DNA from 4 places in the Undibacterium sp. Ji42W genome. Region 2 is predicted to be linked to each of the others. Evidence: predicted binding sites of a transcription regulator. Region 2 holds the regulator's gene; each other region holds the start of a gene.
The links. Region 2 encodes sigma-54, which starts transcription at its own class of promoters, with help from an activator protein. Its sites were predicted from a motif close to TGGCANGNAANCTGCTTT; they were not measured.

Region 1: a site for sigma-54 is predicted at 1,595-1,612, ahead of urtA (urea ABC transporter substrate-binding protein). Genes of this name have one in related genera too.
Region 3: a site for sigma-54 is predicted at 2,584-2,601, ahead of ACO0LG_RS19810 (ANTAR domain-containing response regulator). Genes of this name have one in related genera too.
Region 4: a site for sigma-54 is predicted at 2,382-2,399, ahead of ACO0LG_RS24125 (pilin). Genes of this name have one in related genera too.

Annotation. Positions count from the first base shown of each region.
Region 1 covers NZ_JBMPOV010000004.1:328,025-332,746, reverse strand. Annotated here, with positions in the region: gene ACO0LG_RS10835 (FGGY-family carbohydrate kinase) at 1-700, shown strand, start outside; gene ACO0LG_RS10830 (alpha/beta fold hydrolase) at 739-1,452, shown strand; gene urtA (urea ABC transporter substrate-binding protein) at 1,668-2,921, shown strand; gene urtB (urea ABC transporter permease subunit UrtB) at 3,010-4,608, shown strand; gene urtC (urea ABC transporter permease subunit UrtC) at 4,605-4,722, shown strand, end outside.
Region 2 covers NZ_JBMPOV010000012.1:926-5,647, forward strand. Annotated here, with positions in the region: gene ACO0LG_RS23440 (enoyl-CoA hydratase/isomerase family protein) at 1-502, opposite strand, end outside; gene hpf (ribosome hibernation-promoting factor, HPF/YfiA family) at 1,309-1,656, opposite strand; gene ACO0LG_RS23450 (RNA polymerase factor sigma-54) at 1,764-3,254, opposite strand; gene lptB (LPS export ABC transporter ATP-binding protein) at 3,266-4,021, opposite strand; gene ACO0LG_RS23460 (LptA/OstA family protein) at 4,023-4,586, opposite strand; gene lptC (LPS export ABC transporter periplasmic protein LptC) at 4,607-4,722, opposite strand, start outside.
Region 3 covers NZ_JBMPOV010000009.1:84,001-88,722, forward strand. Annotated here, with positions in the region: gene ybaK (Cys-tRNA(Pro) deacylase) at 1-149, shown strand, start outside; gene plsY (glycerol-3-phosphate 1-O-acyltransferase PlsY) at 237-890, shown strand; gene ACO0LG_RS19800 (cache domain-containing protein) at 987-1,448, shown strand; gene tsaD (tRNA (adenosine(37)-N6)-threonylcarbamoyltransferase complex transferase subunit TsaD) at 1,466-2,494, opposite strand; gene ACO0LG_RS19810 (ANTAR domain-containing response regulator) at 2,639-3,307, shown strand; gene ACO0LG_RS19815 (CmpA/NrtA family ABC transporter substrate-binding protein) at 3,820-4,722, shown strand, end outside.
Region 4 covers NZ_JBMPOV010000012.1:156,640-161,361, forward strand. Annotated here, with positions in the region: gene ACO0LG_RS24120 (tetratricopeptide repeat protein) at 1-1,751, shown strand, start outside; gene ACO0LG_RS24125 (pilin) at 1,878-2,339, opposite strand; gene ggt (gamma-glutamyltransferase) at 2,823-4,568, opposite strand; gene ACO0LG_RS24135 (50S ribosomal protein L25/general stress protein Ctc) at 4,704-4,722, opposite strand, start outside.

The sequences.
Region 1 (4,722 bases), on a different contig from region 2:
ATATCCAGCGGCGATCCCCAATTCATATAGTACCGAGGTACAAATATTCCGTGGTTACTGGATGGTCAACTGGTTCAAGGAACAATTTGGTCATCATGAAAAACTCCAGGCGGCAGAGCAGGGTGTCTCGCCAGAGGCCTTGTTTGATGAACTGGTGAATGCCGTACCACCAGGCTCCATGGGGCTGATGCTGCAACCCTACTGGACGCCCGGTATCAAGGTGCCGGGTGCAGAAGCCAAAGGGGCCATCATCGGTTTTGGTGACGTGCACACGCGTGCACATATGTACCGCGCTATCCTGGAGGGCCTGGCTTATGCCTTGCGAGAAGGCAAGGAGCGCATAGAAAAGCGTAGCGGTGTAGCGATTACAGAATTGCGTATCTCAGGCGGCGGTTCGCAAAGTGACGCCGCCATGCAATTAACGGCCGATATCTTTGGCTTGCCTACTTCACGCCCGCATATCTACGAAACATCAGGCCTGGGTGCCGCAATTGATGCGGCAGTAGGCTTGGGCTTGCACCCCAGCTTTGATGTTGCCATCAAAGAGATGACACGTATAGGCAAAACCTTTGAGCCTATCGCTCATCATCACCAGATCTACAATGAGCTGTATCACCGCGTCTACCAAAAAATGTATGCCCGTCTCCAGCCCTTATATAAGGAGATACAGCAAATTACTGGATACCCAAAAATGCACTGATTCTGCATGGTGGTGTCTGCCCTGCTATGATTAGCAGCATGATGACTATCGTTCTTTTGCCTGGCATGGATGGCACGGACACTCTTTATGACCCTTTGCGCAAGGCCTCGGGTGGGTATTGTAAACTGATCGTTGCCAGTTATCCTGTTGATCAGGTGCTGGATTACGCAACTCTGGAAACAGTAGCGCGGTGTTACCTTCCTGTAGATGAAGACTACATCTTGCTGGGCGAATCCTTTTCTGGCCCCATCGCCATTTCCATTGCAGCCAGCCATCCTCCGGGCTTACTCGGTTTGATTCTTTGTGCCAGCTTTGCCTCTAATCCAAAACCCTGGCTTGCGCATTTCAGGCATGTCCTGCCTTACCTGCCATTGGCAGCGGCTCCAGCTGCAGCACTCAATTATTTTCTTTTGGGTAAATTCTCAACTCTGGAGCTACGTGAGTTATTGGTCAAGGCGCTGGCAACAGTTTTACCAAAGGTGCTGAAAGCGAGAATGCGTTGTGTGCTGTTGATCGATAACAGGCACAAGCTTGCCAGTATCAAAGTGCCTGTGCATTATCTGTATGCCAGGCAAGACAGGCTGGTCCCATTTTCTGCTTATACCGATATTTATGACTATCTGCCTGCGACACTACTGCATGAGTTTGATGCGCCGCATTTTTTATTACAGACGAAGGCTACAGAAGTAGCAGCCCTTATTGGAGACTTGTTGCCAACTTTGAAACGGCTAAATTTGCAGAACCAGGAATAAGGTCATTTGGTTTTAGTCTTTCTTTCTGCACAAATTAAGAGCAAGCATGCACTGGAATGTGGATTTTATTGCTGGCAGAATCTGCTGTCTGGTAATTTTCACCAAATTGGGTTTTATTCTGGTTTTGTTGCAATGCGGTAGTTGGCACGTTATCTGCTATTAGTGAATGGAAATTTGTTTTTTGTTCCATGACCTCATCACTATCAGGAGAAAACATGTCACGTCGTACTGTTTTGAAAGCAACTGCTGTCGCCGCAATGACCCTGGCCGCCTCCGGCTGGCTCACGCAGGCACAGGCTGCCGATACCATCAAGGTCGGCATTCTGCATTCCCTGTCTGGCACTATGGCAATCTCGGAGACATCTCTCAAAGATGTGGCCCTGATGACGATAGATGAAATCAATGCCAAGGGTGGTGTCATGGGTAAAAAGCTGGAAGCGGTGATTGTAGATCCTGCCTCCAACTGGCCGCTGTTTGCAGAAAAAGCTCGTCAGTTGGTGTCGCAAGACAAGGTATCTGTGGTGTTTGGTTGCTGGACATCGGTATCGCGCAAATCTGTACTGCCCGTTTTCAAGGAACTCAATAGCCTGCTGTTTTACCCAGTGCAGTATGAAGGTGAAGAGCTTGAGAAAAATGTTTTCTATACAGGTGCCGCACCTAACCAGCAAGCCATTCCTGCCACTGAATACCTGATGTCGAAAGAGGGCGGTGGTGCCAAGCGTTTTGTCTTGCTGGGTACTGACTATGTGTACCCACGTACCACCAACAAAATCCTGCGCGCATTCTTGCATAGCAAAGGTGTCAAGGAGACGGATATCGATGAGGTCTATACGCCATTCGGCCACTCTGATTACCAGACCATCGTTGCCAATATCAAGAAATTTGCAGCAGGTGGCAAGACTGCGGTTATCTCCACCATCAATGGTGACTCCAACGTTCCATTTTATAAGGAGCTTGGTAATGCTGGCCTGAAGGCTACGGATGTACCTGTCGTCGCATTTTCAGTCGGTGAAGAAGAATTGCGCGGTGTCGATACCAAGCCATTGGTGGGTCATCTGGCCGCCTGGAATTACTTCCAGTCTGTGAAAAATCCGGTGAATACCGAATTCATCAAGAAGTGGAAAGACTATGCTGCCGCCAAAAAACTGCCTAATGCAGCGACAGTTGTCACCAATGATCCTATGGAAGCAACTTATGTAGGCATGTATATGTGGAAACAGGCCGTTGAAAAAGCCAAGTCCACAGAGACGGACAAAGTCATCGCCGCCATGGGCGGGCAGACTTTCAAGGCACCCTCCGGTTTTGAATTGACGATGGATAAAACCAATCATCACCTGCACAAGCCAGTCATGATAGGCGAGATCAAGGCCGATGGTCAGTTCAGCGTCGTTTATAAAACCAAGACACCTATCCGTGCACAACCTTGGAGCCCTTACATCCCAGGTAATGAGGGCAAGCAGAAACTGTAATTTTAAGAAGTAACGCCAGTACTCAGGGTCCACATGATGATTGCCCTGAGTACTGTTCTGGATTTCCCCATCCCTGACCTGGTTGCTTATGATATTTCGTAAAGTATGCGCGAGCATAGTCATGTTCGTGTTCAGTCTGGCAGCGCACGCGGCTATCGATGGCAAGCTCTTGCAGGCACTGGCGGGTGAAGACCCTGATGCGCGCATTGTTGCGGTCAATTCCATCGCAGACTTGGGTAATGAAGAGGCGGTGGAAGTATTGACTGCACTGAAAAATGAAACTTTGTTTGCTAAGGACGTCGCAGTCTATTTGGTTGATGGTGAACAGGCAAAGGACCTCAGCACTGGAAAAATGCAAAAGCTGCCGGAGGATGCCGAGGCGATCACCATCAATAATCGCCTGCGTGCCGCGCTGGATAGCGCGCTGTCAGGCCTGAGATTATTTTCACCAGACAAAAATACCCGCCTCGTCGCCGCCACTGCGCTGGAAAAAGAAGCAACGCCAGAACAATTACCCTTGCTGAACAAAGCCTATCTGAAAGAAAACGATAGCGAAATCAAATCCCGTCTGCAAATGTTGATTGCCACTGCCAATTTGCAAGCTAGCGATCCAGTGGTGCGCAAGGCTGCCGTCAAGGCATTGCTGGACAGCCCCAACCCCAATTTAAAACCTGTGCTGCAAAAAATGCTGGCACAGAATCCCGATGGCAGTTACAACGAAGCCGATGCCAGCATACGCCTGGAGGCTGCCAATACCCTGAATGCTATCGATGGACGTCTGGCACGCATGGAATTTGTTGGCAACCTGTTTTATGGTGTCTCGCTGGGTAGCGTTCTGCTACTGGCTGCCCTGGGCCTGGCAATCACTTTTGGCCTGATGGGCATCATCAATATGGCCCATGGCGAATTGCTGATGATAGGTGCTTACACCACCTATGTCTGCCAGATGCTGTTCCGTAAATTCATGCCTGGCGCTGTCGATGCCTATTTATTGCTGGCTTTGCCTGCCGCCTTCCTGGTTTCTGCCGCGGTTGGTATTTTGCTGGAAAGAACGGTCATACGCTGGTTATATGGTCGCCCACTGGAGACCCTGTTATGCACCTGGGGGATCAGCCTGATCTTGATGCAGGCGGTGCGCTCTATCTTTGGTGCGCAAAATGTCGAGGTCGCTAATCCTTCCTGGATGTCTGGCGGTATCACGGTGCTGGGTTCGCTGGTGCTATCTTATAACCGCATCATCATTATCTTCTTTGCGCTGTTCGTGGTGCTGGCTGTCTGGCTGATCCTGAACAAGACACGCCTGGGCTTATTCGTGCGTGCCGTGACACAAAACCGGCGTATGGCTGATTGCGTAGGTGTGGCAACCGGCAAGATAGACATGCTGACTTTTGGCCTGGGTTCAGGCATTGCAGGTCTTGGTGGTGTGGCCTTGTCGCAGTTAGGTAATGTCGGCCCTGACCTGGGGCAAAACTATATCGTCGATTCTTTCATGGTCGTCGTACTGGGAGGAGTAGGGCAGTTGGCGGGCACCGTGATTGCAGCTTTTGGACTGGGTGAAGTGAATAAGTTCCTGGAGCCGGTGGCTGGCGCTGTCATGGCCAAGATCGTCATCCTGGTATTCATCATCATTTTCATACAACGCAGACCGCAAGGCTTGTTTGCGCTCAAAGGCAGGAGTGTGGAATGAGTGCGATTACGACTACAACGATTGCAACAGCAAAGGGTCTGTTTTCCACACCGGCATGGACAGGCATACTGGTGTGCGCAGTGATTGCAGTATTGCTGCCCATTCTTAATCTGA
Region 2 (4,722 bases):
AAGTACCAATTTCCCCCTCAGTGCGCGACAGGAAATAGCCGCCCCCTACGTCAGGGAAAAGACCGATATTCACTTCCGGCATGGCCATCTTGGTACGCTCAGTGACGATACGCAAACGGCAATCTGGCCCTGCCTGTGCGATACCCATGCCGCCCCCCATGACCACGCCATTCATCAGCGCGATATAGGGTTTTGGGTAGAAATGGATTAAATGATTTAAGGCATACTCTTCCGTGAAAAAATCTTCCAGCAGGGCGGAGTCACCTTTGGGTGTGGCCGTGCCGACATCATAGAAAAAACGGATATCACCACCAGCACAAAATGCTTTCTCGCTGCTGCTGTGGATAAACACGGCACGCACGCTCTGATCATCCTGCCAGGCCAGCAAGGTCGTCGTCAGCGCTCTTACCATATCGAGTGACAGCGAGTTCAAAGCTTTGGGTCTGTCTAGGGTGATGTAGCCTATATTGTTCTTGACGGTGGTAAGTACAAATTCGCTCATGGTGGTTGACTATGCAGGGTAGGGGATGAAGCTGCTATTTTAACTTTGTCGGGCCTGGGCGTCACGGGGTGTATATGTTTATGAGGAAATAGCGTAAGGACTGGTTGTGGTTGCCGTTGGGTTTGACTTTGGGGTTTATGTTGTTTTTGATTTTCCGCAGTTCCCATGTGTAGCCGCCATTTGTGCAGTACAGAAAATGGAAAAAGAAGAGCCGCTGTTTGAGGTGTAGCAGGGGTTTCGTGCAGCATGCTGCACGCCTGCGTAACGGCATGCGCTTGCAAGCGCATGTTCCTAAGGGCAAGGCCGCAGGCGAGTTTCGGATCTTCCCATTTTTTGTACTGCACAAATGGGCACCCCGTAGGGGCGGCTACGCCTGGGTCGCCTTTCTTTGAATACTTACTTTGGCGACGCAAAGAAAGTATTTCGGCTGCCGGGCCGAGACCCGGCTTGTATCCACGGAGAGCAAACGTTTTAGTCAAAGTGCCACATGTAAAAAAACGCCACGGCATACGACGAACGCCGCTGGATTCCAGCCAAAAGCATGCTGGAATGACGTTAATACGCGTACAGGATTGTTGCAAGGCATTCACGCTACGAACGCACTAGCCAGGCGGATTTCAGCTAAATCTATGCTGGAGAGCTAGCCAGGTAGAATGACGGTTAATAAGTATGCGGATTTTCTCAGGGTAATTCAGTTACTGATTGATGTAAATTGTTAACCTCAAAACCATGCACCCAACAAAAAGGACGCCTTTAGCGTCCTTGTTTTGGATGTCCACAACCCTGTCAGGGTAAGGACTGGGGTCTTATGAAGCCGATGCCGGATCAGGTATGTGCTTGATGGCGTCGTGCTGATGGTCTTGCATTTTATCTTTGTGCTTGATGACCTGGCGATCAAGTTTATCTACCAGTGCATCGATTGCCGCATACAGATCATGCGCCAGACTTTCAACGTGGATATCTTTACCGCTGATATGCAGATTAATGTCGGCTTTGTGTCGTTTATCCTTTTCCCGGAGCTTGTCCACCGTCAGGATGACGGCGATATCAATGACCTGGTCGAAATGCCGCCTGATACGTTCTAGTTTGGTATGTACATATTCACGAATTGCAGGAGTTACTTCGACGTGATGTCCACTGATGGTGAGATTCATACTGTGCTCCTATAGTGATGTTGCTTGCTGTAATGATACGCTCTCAGCATTTATTTGCCTTGAGCTAAATCATATATAGCAATTCAAACCGTGATTACAAGGACTGCTTACAAAGATTTACGCAAACTGACTGGGGGGATTTTGAGGGCTTCACGGTATTTGGCAACTGTCCGTCGGGCAATTACCATGCCCTGTTCACCCAGCATGTCTGCAATTTTGCTATCAGAGAGTGGGCTTTTCTGGTCTTCTGCTCCTATCAACTGCTTGATGAGTGCACGTATCGCGGTGGAAGATGCTTCACCCCCTGTTTCCGTCGCGACATGGCTGCCGAAAAAGTACTTCAACTCAAACATGCCATGTGGGGTCAACATGTATTTTTGAGTTGTAACACGGGAGATAGTGCTCTCGTGTAATCCTAGTGTATCAGCAATTTCGCGCAAAACAAGGGGTCGCATAGCAACAGCACCGTGCGTGAAAAAATTGCGTTGCCTTTCGACTATGGCTTGTGCAACGCGCAATATAGTCTCAAAACGCTGGCGCATATTCTTGATCAGCCAACGGGCTTCTTGCAATTGTGCGCCCATGCCAGCTTCGCCACGGTTTTGCTTCATGATGTTGGCATACATGCTGCTTACCCGCAGCCTGGGCATGACATCCTGATTCAACATGACTTGCCAGCCGTTAGTAGATTTTCTGACGATCACGTCTGGCACGACATAATCAGATTCATCGGCAGCAAAAGCAATGCCAGGTCTGGGTTTGCACATCCTGATCACAGTTTGTGCATCGCGCAAATCTTCGTCATCACAGTCGAGGATTTTCTTGAGTTTGGTGAAATCTCTTTGTGCAAATAAAGTCAGTTGTGTTTCAACAATTTGCAATGCCAGCCTGCGTGTGACGAAAGCAACTTTTGGTAAGCGCTTGATTTGCAGGGCCAGGCATTCTGACGGGCTGCGCGCACCGACACCTGCCGGGTCAAAGCTTTGCAGCATGTTCAGGGCAAAAGCCAGTTCTTCTGGTTCTACAAACAACTCCAGTGGCAAACTGGCATGTATTTCATCTAATGTTTCGGTCAGGTAACCATTATTGTCGAGCGCATCGATCATCAACTCGACCAGGGCGCGGTCACGCGGTTCACGCAGGTTCAGGCGCATCTGTTCCAGCAAGTGCTCACGCAGGGTGACATGGGCTGCACCCAGCTGCGGGCGGCCATCTTCATCATCGCCAGATTTGCTGCCATGCTGCACATCATCAAAGCCCCAGTCTTCTTCGCTGGAGGTGGTGCTGTCGTTACTGACGACGGTTTCTGCATCAGCCGGGGCTGGGTCGGCAGACCTGTCGCTGTCGTCTCTTGGCACTGGTGCTTCCATGCCCGCATCGGCAGAAGTGCTGCTGGTATTAATGGCACCATCGGCCAGCAGGCGCACGGCGTGATCGAGGGGATCATCGACGCGTTCCAGCATGGGATTATCGGTCAGCAGCGTCTCCAGCTCCTGATGCAATTCCAAAGTGGATAACTGCAATAATCGTATTGATTGCTGCAATTGCGGCGTTAAGGCCAGATGTTGTGAGGTACGTAGTTGCAGGCTTTGTTTCATGATGATTCCCGTCACATCCGGAAGTGTTCTCCGAGATAAACGCGACGTACAGATTCATTTTGTATGATGTCGTCAGGCTTGCCGCTGGCAAGTACCGCTCCTTGATTGATGATGTAGGCATGATCGCAGATGCCCAGGGTTTCGCGCACATTATGATCGGTGATCAGCACACCTATGCCGCGTTCCTTGAGGAAGCGCACGATGCGCTGGATTTCGATGACGGCGATAGGATCAACACCGGCAAAGGGTTCATCCAGCAAGACAAAGCGTGGGTTGGTCGCCAGTGCACGGGCAATTTCGACGCGGCGACGCTCACCACCTGACAGTGACAGCGCCTGGCTTTCGCGTATTTTTTCTATCTGTAAATCTGCCAGCAGGGCATTGAGCCTTTGCTCAATTTTCTTGGCACCGAGATACTTGCCTTCGCTGTCTTTTTGCAATTCGAGTACAGCGCGGATATTGTCTTCTACCGTCAGCTTGCGGAACACTGATGCCTCTTGCGGCAGGTAAGACAGACCCAGTACGGCACGTTCATGGATAGGCAGTTGCGAGATATTCACATCATCAATCGTGATGTCTCCTGCGTCTGAGGGCACCAGGCCAACGATCATGTAAAACGAAGTAGTCTTGCCTGCGCCATTCGGGCCTAGCAAACCGACTACCTCACCGCTTTTCAATAGCAGTGATACATCGCGCACCACCTGGCGCGCACCGTAACGCTTTTGCAAGCCCTTGACAAGCAAGGTGCTGCTTGACTGTGCTGTCATCTTATTTAGCCTGTTTTTCTGGTTTTGGTTGCAAGGTAATGGTGATATTGCCTGAGCCATCCACATGCTGGCCGCTCGTTGAATTCGTGCCAACAAAAACATCATTCTTGCTGTCATAAGACAAGTATTCACCTTCTTGTTCCTGGGTGACGCGCTTGCCTTCGAGATAGCGTACCTTGGCCTTGGAAATGAATTTGACGATTTCTGTACTCTGGTTATATTCAGCGCGGTCTGCTTCGCCATCAACCCACAAGTCAGGGCCACCATCGCGTTTCTGGCGGAAGGTGACTTTGCGGCCACTGCCACCTGTCAGAACAACAAACTGATCGCCATTCGGGGCTTCGGTCACGACAGCACTCTCAGAAGTGACGGTCAGGGTGCCGCGCACCAGGGACACGCCCTTGGATAATCTGCTGACGCTGGCTTTGCCATCACTGATGCCATACCCTGCTTTGATGATGGTTTCCTTGTTGCTGTCGGCTTTTTCTGCATTGGCAGAAACACAGGCTAGCCCCAGGCAGGCCAGGCTGATCAAGCGTGTGACGCTAAATGATGTTTTGATCATGTGCATAGTCGCTTTCTTGCTTATTTATTCCCGGTTTTGGGAGCTGGTTCACGTTTCTTGAGTTGAATGTAAACCTTGCTCAGCAATTCCAGGCCTTGGGTTGAATTATTGGCAATCATGCCAGTTGCAGTTGAAT
Region 3 (4,722 bases), on a different contig from region 2:
CCATGCCTGTTTATGTAGAGCGCAGCATACTGGCGCTGCCAAAGATTTATATCAATGGTGGCCAGCGTGGTTATCTGATAGGTATCGCTCCCGGCTTGCTGGAAAGTCTGTTGCACGCACGGTCAGTCGATTGTGCGCTCGACGAATGAATCCAGTTTCAAGAATTTTGCCAGGGTAGCTGATTCTGCTACTGGCCTGGCTTATACTTGCGAAGCTTAAAGAAATGAAGGAATAAGATGAATACTATGCTGGCGGCAGTTGCCGCCTACCTGATCGGTTCACTGTCGTTTGCAGTGGTGGTCAGTAAATTATTTGGCCTGGCTGATCCGCGCACGTATGGCTCCAAAAACCCGGGAGCGACCAATGTACTGCGTAGCGGGAACAAGGCCGCGGCGGTGTTGACGCTGTTGGGCGATGCCTTCAAAGGCTGGTTGGCGGTATGGCTGGCAATCCGCTATCAGGATCAGTTTGATCTTGGCGACACCGGCGTTGCCATTGTTGCCCTGGCAGTGTTCATCGGCCATTTGTGGCCCGTGTTTTTCAAGTTCGTTGGCGGCAAAGGCGTGGCGACGGCAGCTGGTATATTGATCGGTATCGATATCTGGCTGGGTGTGGCAACGCTGGTGAGCTGGCTGATGGTGGCGGTTGCCTTTCGTTATTCTTCACTGGCAGCCCTGGTAGCGGCGATATTTGCGCCTTTTTATTATGGCTTGCTGTTTGGCCCGGATGTCAAAATGCTGGCGATTGCTATCATGAGTGCCTTGCTGGTGTATCGCCATAGTCAGAATATCGCGAACCTGATCGCAGGCAAGGAAAGCCGCCTGGGTAGCAAGAAGGCAGCAGTGAAAGAAGACAAAAAAGAAGATAAAAAGCGAGACAAGAAAAAATAAGTCTTAAATATTGTAAATAAATCTAGATTATTCGCTACCCCTCATTTATGCTTAAAAAGCGCCGAGCTTTTTTATTCATAAATGAGGGGTTTGCTTATGCTGACGCGATTTGTGAAACACGGGATGGCAGGCTTGTTCATTCTGGGCTTGATGAATTTTCCGGCCCTGGCAGCAGAGCATGGCAATGCCAATGAGGCCAAGGCCATGGTGCAAAAAGCCATTGATGCGATGAAAAAGCATGGTGTCGAGGCGACTGTAGCCGAGATCAACAAGCGCGATGGTCAGTACCAGGACCGTGACTTATATGTCGTTGTCTATGACATGAATGGCAAAAATCTCGCCCACCTGAATCCCAAGATGGTAGGCAAGGAGATGTTTGACCTCACTGATGTCGATGGCAAATTTTTTATACGCGAGCGTATAGAGCTGGTCAAAGCCAAGGGCAAAGCCTGGCAGGATTATAAATTCGTCAACCCTAAGACCAAGCAGATTGAACCCAAGTCCATGGATGTGGAGAAATTCGAGAGTGTGATCGTCGGCTGCGGTATCTATAAATAGCGCTGCTGTGGATAAAATCAGGCGGCAATCAATTCTTGCAAAGGCCAGCGCGGCTTCACATTGAAACCGTAATCCCTGGTCGCCAGGCCGGGATTGTTTTTGAGACGCATCGCACCGGCAAAGGCGATCATTGCGCCATTGTCTGTACAGAATTCCAGTTCGGGGTAATACACCTGAAAACGCTTCTTTGCCGCTGCGGCATTCAGGGATGCACGTAACTGCTGGTTGGCACCGACACCACCGGCAATCACCAGACGCTTCATGCCACTTTCCTTCATCGCCGTGACGCACTTGGCGGTCAGCACGGCGACGATGGCATCGACAAAACCACGGGCAATATTTGCCTTGTCCTGCTCACAGATATTTACAGGGTGGTTTTTAACAACCGTCAGTACCGCTGTTTTCAAGCCAGAGAAACTGAAGTTCAAGTCCTTGGAATGCAGCATCGGGCGTGGAAACTGATAGGCTGCTGGGTCACCAAACTCTGCCATGCGCGAGATAGCAGGCCCACCGGGATAAGACAGGCCAAGCAGTTTTGCTGACTTGTCAAAGGCTTCACCAGCAGCATCATCCAGGGTTTCTCCCAGTAACTGATAACGACCGACGCCATCGACACGCATTAATTGTGTATGCCCGCCAGAGACCAGCAGGGCGATGAAGGGGAATTCCGGCGGTTGGCTGGCCAGTAAGGGGGACAATAGATGACCTTCCAGATGATGAACACCCAATACGGGCTTATCCAGCGCCATAGCGAGGCCGCAGGCGACCGAGGCACCCACCAGCAAGGCACCAGCGAGTCCAGGACCCTGGGTATAGGCAATCGCATCAATGGCTTGTTTGTCTATTTCTGACTTACTCAGCACTTCTGTCAGCAAGGGCAGGACGCGGCGTATATGGTCGCGTGAAGCCAGCTCTGGCACAACACCGCCATATTCCTGATGCATGGCGATTTGCGAATGCAGGGCATGGGCAAGCAGACCGCGCTCTGTGTCATACAAGGCAAGACCGGTTTCGTCACAGGAGGATTCAACGCCGAGAACTATCATATCTGTTTCTAAGTAAGGAAAAAGCAAGCGAATGACATAGGCATGGCAAGAATGCAAGTGATTGGCCGCTTGTCTTCCAGCACAGGGATTGGTGTGATTCTTGCTATCACTGGTAAACGTAATTATATCTGGCATAGGCCATCAATGCGCGGCAAAGCGAATACTGACGAAGCGGCAACACCAGTATCATCCAGTCTGCGGATTGTGGTGGTGAACACGGTCATCCAGCGTGAAGACGAGTTGCAGGAACACGCCCAGGCACAATTGGCCCGCTCACGCGCCTTGCGTATAGGTTTGCTGCAAGCGGGTTATAACATCATTGCTGTTATTCCTGGCGACATCTACATGAGCGAGCGCATCGCCCAGTTGCAGCCAGACATGATCATTATTGATGCTGAATCTGACTCGCGTGATGTGCTGGAGCACATGGTGATGCTGACCCGTGATGCACCTCGCCCCATCGTTTTCTTTACTGAAGATGGCAACCAGTCGAACATGGCTGCCGCCATGGAAGCTGGGGTCTCGGCCTATGTGGTTGCCGGTTTGCAGTCTGAGCGCATCAAGCCTGTGCTCGACGTTGCCATGGCGCGTTTCAATGCTGATCAAAAGCTGCGTAGTGAATTGTCCGATACCAAGGCCAAGCTGCAAGAACGCAAAGTCATAGAACGTGCCAAGGGGCTGCTGATGGAGCGCCATCATCTTTCAGAAAACGAGGCTTATCAAAAAATGCGCAAGCAAGCCATGGAAAAGAACCTGAAGCTGGTGGATCTGGCGCAGCGCATGCTGGATGTGGCGGATTTGCTCGGTGGCTGAGCCAAGCTTGTGCATGCAAATGGTGCGTTGCGTCATTTGAGTGCGCAGCAACTGGTATTTTTAAGAGGATTTCGCTTCACAGTATTGGCATGAGGAGCTAAGGCCTTTAATTTGAGCTGGCACGGCAATTGCTGTAGCAAAAGAATGTGCCAAAGCTGGTGCTTAAGAAAAATGTGAGTCTGACTAACGGCGGTTACCTCACAAGACAAAGGTGTCTTTCCATCCGGTTTATCCGTGGTGGAACGACACCTTTTTTATTATCGACGGGACTTACGCAAAATTGTCCTGGCAAGGCGTAGCGACGAAGACAGTACTTTACGTACGGCGAGGAGCTAACAACGCAGCCAGGGCGGTTTTGCGTAAGTCTTAATAGAAATTAATTTAGCTGGAGTGCAGACATGTCAAATCAGGAATCTTCTAACAACCTCATCAAGACGCAGGAAGAAAATGAACCTAATTTCAAACGTCGCAGTTTCTTGCAAACTGCTGCACTGGCAAGTGGAGCGGGCATCATGGGCTTGAGTACAGGTGGGGTATGGGCAGCGGGATCAGACAAGCCAGAAAAAGAAGAAGTACACATAGGCTTCATCCCTCTGACTGATTGTGCTTCTGTGGTGATGGCGTCAGTGCTAGGCTTTGATAAAAAATACGGCATCAAAATTATCCCAAGTAAAGAATCCTCCTGGGCCAGCGTGCGTGACAAACTCGTCAATGGCGAGCTGGATGCCGCGCATGTGCTGTATGGCCTGATCTATGGCGTGCAACTCGGCGTAGGCGGGAATAAAAAAGACATGGCCGTGTTGATGACGCTGAACAATAACGGCCAGGCCATTACTTTGTCGAAGAAGCTGGCAGAGAAGGGCGCAGTAGATGGCGCCGGCCTGGCCAAGCTCATGCAGACTGATAAGCGTGAATATACTTTCGCCCAGACTTTTCCTACCGGCACTCATGCGATGTGGCTGTATTACTGGCTGGCTGCACATGGCATCAACCCCATGAAAGATGCCAAGGTCATTACCGTACCACCACCACAGATGGTGGCAAATATGCGGGTCGGTAATATGGATGGCTATTGCGTAGGTGAACCCTGGAACCACAGGGCGATTGCCGATGGCATAGGCATCACTGCGGCAACCACACAAGACATCTGGAAAGATCATCCGGAAAAAGTATTGGGTACCACGTCTGAATTCGTACAGAAATATCCCAACACGGCGCGTGCCATGATAGCTGCGATCCTCGATGCCAGCCGCTGGATAGATGCCTCCTTGTCCAACAAGACCAAAATGGCAGAAACCATTGCTGATAAGTCCTATGTCAATACCTCGGTTGATGTCATCAATCAACGTATTTTGGGACGCTATCAAAATGGCCTCGGCAAGACCTGGGACGATCCCAACTACATGAAATTCTTT
Region 4 (4,722 bases), 160 kb from region 2:
ACTTTGCCGCTTTTTGCAATCTGGGCATGATATGCAAGGAACGTGGAAAATATGATGAGGCAGAAATCTATTTTGATAAGGCCTTGAAGATCAATGAACTTCATGTAGAAACCCGTAATAACATCGGCTTGATTTTGCAGGAGAAAAATAAGCTGGAAGAAGCGGCGCAATGTTTTCAGGCTATCCTGAAAATACGCCCCGACTTTGCAGATGCGCATTGTAATCTTGGCGATGTCTATAAAAAGCAGACCCGCCTTGAGGATGCAGAAAAGTGTTATAAAACTGCGATATCGCTGCAAGCCGACATTGCCCGCTTTCATTGCAACCTGGGCATCGTCTATCACGAAACGGCACGCTATCTTGAGGCGACAGCCTCTTATCAGCGTGCCCTCAGTCTGGATGCCAACTCACTCAATTTGTTCAGCAATATGGGAAATACATATTCTGATCGCGGCATGCGCGTCGAAGCTGAACAAAGTTATCGCAGGGCGCTGGAAATAGAGCCCGATCATGCTGAGACCTATGGCAATTTACTGTTCCTGCTGAACTATGATCCCGTGCGAAATGCCAGTGAGATTTTTACTGAGTATCAGGTATATGAAGAAAAGTATGCACGTCCTCATCGGAGCAAGTGGCAAGCATTTGCCAACGATAAAAATCCGCATCGCCGAGTAAAAGTTGGCTATGTTTCGCCAGATTTTCGCCGGCATGCAGTGCAATATTTTCTTGAGCCTTTGTTGGCGCATCATGACAAGCAAGCTTTTGAGTTATACGCCTACGCAGAATTAAAATATGAAGACGCAGTCACTGAGCGTTACAAAAGTTATGTGGATCACTGGGTGCCGACGGCAGGTCTGTCTGATAACGAGCTGGCAGAGAGAATCCGGGCTGACGGCATAGACATTCTGATTGATCTTGCTGGCCACACGGGGAGTAACCGCTTGCAAGTATTTGCCCGCAAGCCAGCCCCGGTACAGGTTTCATGGCTGGGTTATGGTTATACCACCGGCCTGAAGGCGATTGATTATTTTCTGACAGATGATACTTGCGCTCCACCAGGCGCTGAAGCGGTATTTTCAGAGCAGCCCTGGCGCCTGGAGACGCCATCGTTTGCATATCGTCCTGCTGAGGGGATGGGAGAGGTCAGCCCGCTGCCCGCCCTCAAAAATGGTTACATAACTCTGGGAACGCTGACCAGGTCAGTCAGGATTAATCATCTCACCATACGTATATGGGCGGCGATTCTTGAAAAAATAGAAGGCGCAAAATTATTAATCAATAGCGGGAATTTTAAAAACGCCGATTTGCGCCGGGATCTTGAAGAAAAATTTGCGGCCCTTGGCATACACAAGTCCCGTCTGGACATAGGATACGATACTCCGCCCTGGAACACCCTGAGAAAGATCGATATAGGCCTGGACTGTTTCCCGCACAATTCCGGAACTACGCTGTTTGAGACTTTGTATATGGGCGTGCCCTATGTGACACTGGCCGGACGACCCAGTGTTGGTTTGCTCGGAAGCTCAATCCTGAAAGGTATTGATCATCCTGAATGGATAGCGCAAAGCGAGCAGGAATATATCGATAAAGTCGTAGAACTTGCCAGTAATACCAGTGCGCTTGCGCTAGTGCGTGACAATTTGCGCGAGCAAATGACGCATAGCAAGCTTATGGATGAGGAGGGATTTTCATCTAAAGTAGATACCGCCTTGCGTAGCATGTGGATCAAATGGTGCGAACACACTAGCTAATAAGCGTGGCTCAATAGGCTTGTAATCTGGCATCTTTTTAATCAAGCACAATATATAGCTTGATTGAAAAGGGTACGAGGTGCAAGTTCAGCATTGCTCCAACCTTGACAGGTTTAATGCCAGATATTAGCACCCACCCTGGCCTGGTTTCAAACCGCGAATTGGATCACACACAGTGCCTGTGTTTGTCCATACCATATTACTTTGTCCAGAACTGATTGACGGCGACAATATGATGCTCAACGCAGCGCCAGTGGTGGTGGTAGCGCCTGTCGTTGTTTGCGTAATCACACCTGCATTAGAAATGGAGGGTGCATTATTGGTCAAAAATTTTGACGTGATGACAATGGGAATGGAATTGCTGCCCATGACTGTGCAGTTTGCCCAGCCATTTTCATTCTGGTAGCAAATGGATAATTCTTTTTTCAGGCTGTTGAGTTCGGATATCGCACCCGACGCACGCGTGCGTGAAACATAATCAGAATATTGTGGAAAAGCGATTGCTGCCAGGATGCCAATAATAGCAACCACGATCATCAATTCTATGAGTGTGAAGCCTCGCTGAATTGTTGTTGAATAACTTTGCATTTCTTTCTCCTCAGCAGCAAAAAGCAGTGTAGTCACGGTATAGACGCAAATTTTGTGCCAATCATGTGACTGCGCCTAAAATTGCCACTCGTATGCTAAAGCTGAACGCTTAAGGTCACAATTGTTCTTGCTCTTAGCTTGCAATTGTTTGCCTTGTTGATACAGGAGAAATGCCAACTAGAGAGTCAGCAAGGAATAGAAATTCTTGCGACCTGAAATGGTGGGAAACTATTTGGCTATGGGAAAATATCGGCCTGTGCTGTACTTATATTGATGAATTTCTGACATAAGGCACAATGTTCTTGTCATTTTAGTTTTTATTTTGAAAAATGCTAAAACGACAAATGTCAATGACAAAAAACGTCAATGTAATACAAAAATTTGCACATGTTTCGAAATTGTTACACTTTAGGTCAGTATTTTTTTAATAATGCAACAAAAGTTGATATTTTCAACGGGTCACTTTGGCAAGTGATGATCGACTTAAAACCCTAGGGCCGCACCATCTGGATTGCGCGGGTCTGAATACCCGGCAAATCCTTGCGGGACTATTTGTATGGTCTGGGTCTTGCCGAGCGTGCCTGTCGGGCGTAATACCTGTCCCTTTTGTTCCAGCAGGCGCAGTGTGTCCATGCTGATGCCTTTTTCAAAGCGCAATTGGTCTGGCATCCATTGCTGGTGTATGCGCGGCGAGATGGTGGCTTCGGCCACGTTCATGTCATGGTCTATGACATTCAATATGGTTTGCAGCGTTGTCGTGATAATGCGGCTGCCACCAGGGCTGCCCGTCACCAGGAAGGGCTTGCCGTCCTTGAGTACGATCGTTGGTGACATAGAGCTTAAAGGCCGCTTCCAGCCCTGTACGGCGTTGGCATCGCCGCCCAGCAAACCAAAGGCATTTGGCACACCTGCCTTGACTGAAAAATCATCCATTTCATTGTTCAGGACGATGCCGGTGCCCGTGGCGACGATGCCGCTGCCAAAGTTCAGGTTCAGAGTGTAAGTCGTGGCGACGATGTTACCGAATTTGTCAGCGACGCTGTAATGCGTGGTCTGGTCGCTTTCATAGGGCAGGGGTTTGCCGGGTTTGATGTCGGCAGAAGGCGTAGCGCGGTCAGCTTGTATTTTCTTGACCAGTTCATCTGCATAGGCGCGCGAAGTCAGGCCTTTGATCGGCACCTTGTAATAGTCAGGGTCACCCAGAAATTCAGAACGGTCTGCATAGGCCAGTTTCATTACCTCGCTCAATTGGTGCAGCGTCTGAGCACTATTCGCTCCCTGCTCCTTCAGCGGGTAATGTTCCAGCATGTTCAACATTTGTATGATGTGTACGCCACCAGAGCTCGGTGGCGGCATGGAGACCACGTCATAGCCGCGATAATTGCCACGCACCGGGATGCGTTCCACTGCCTTGTAATTCTTCAGGTCACTGACAGAAATCAAGCCCTCATGCTGCTGCATTTCAGCAATGATTTTTTTTGCGACTGCACCTTCATAAAATGCTGACGGGCCTTGTTCGGCAATCAGGCGCAACGATTGTGCCAGATCTTTTTGCAGCAAGCGCTCACCTGCGAGCATAGGCTTGCCATCCTTGAAAAAAATTGCGCGGCTGGCTGGCCATTTGCCGAGCTGATTTTTGCTGGAATCTATTACCTCCGCCAGATGCGGGCTGATCTCAAAACCCTGGTCGGCCAGGCGTATCGCCGGGGCGATGACATCTTTCCATTTCATGCTGCCATATTTGCGCAAAGCCAGGTCCATGCCCGCTACCGTGCCGGGTATGCCGACCGCCAGATGACTATACAGGGATTTACCGGAGATGACATTGCCCTTTGCATCGAGGTACATGTCACGACTGGCTTTTTCTGGTGCCAGCTCACGAAAATCCAGTGCGATATCCTTGCCTGATTTGCTGTCATGAATAATCATGAAGCCGCCGCCACCGATATTACCTGCGTTAGGCAACACCACAGCCAGCGCAAAGCCGACAGCCACCGCAGCATCTACCGCGTTGCCTCCACGCTTGAGTATGTCCAGACCAACCTGAGTCGCCAGCGCCTGCTCGGTCGCCACCATACCTTGTTTGGCATAGACCGGGCTAATGATGGGGTAGCTGGTGTCATATTTGATACCAGCAGCCAGTTGCGCCTGGCTGGCGGGGCTGACTACGGCGAAACACAGGGGGACGAGCAGACTCAGGCATAGCTTGCGGCTGGAGGGGGAGGGCATGCGTATAACTCCGAAATCATTGATAGCAGAAATAGTAATACCAATTCTGACATGGCATGCGAGTAAAGTATCCCTCATGTACAAAATAAAAAAGCCGCCCGAAGGCGGCTTTCATCTAATCTGCATAAATGCAAATTATTTTGCTTCAGCTTCT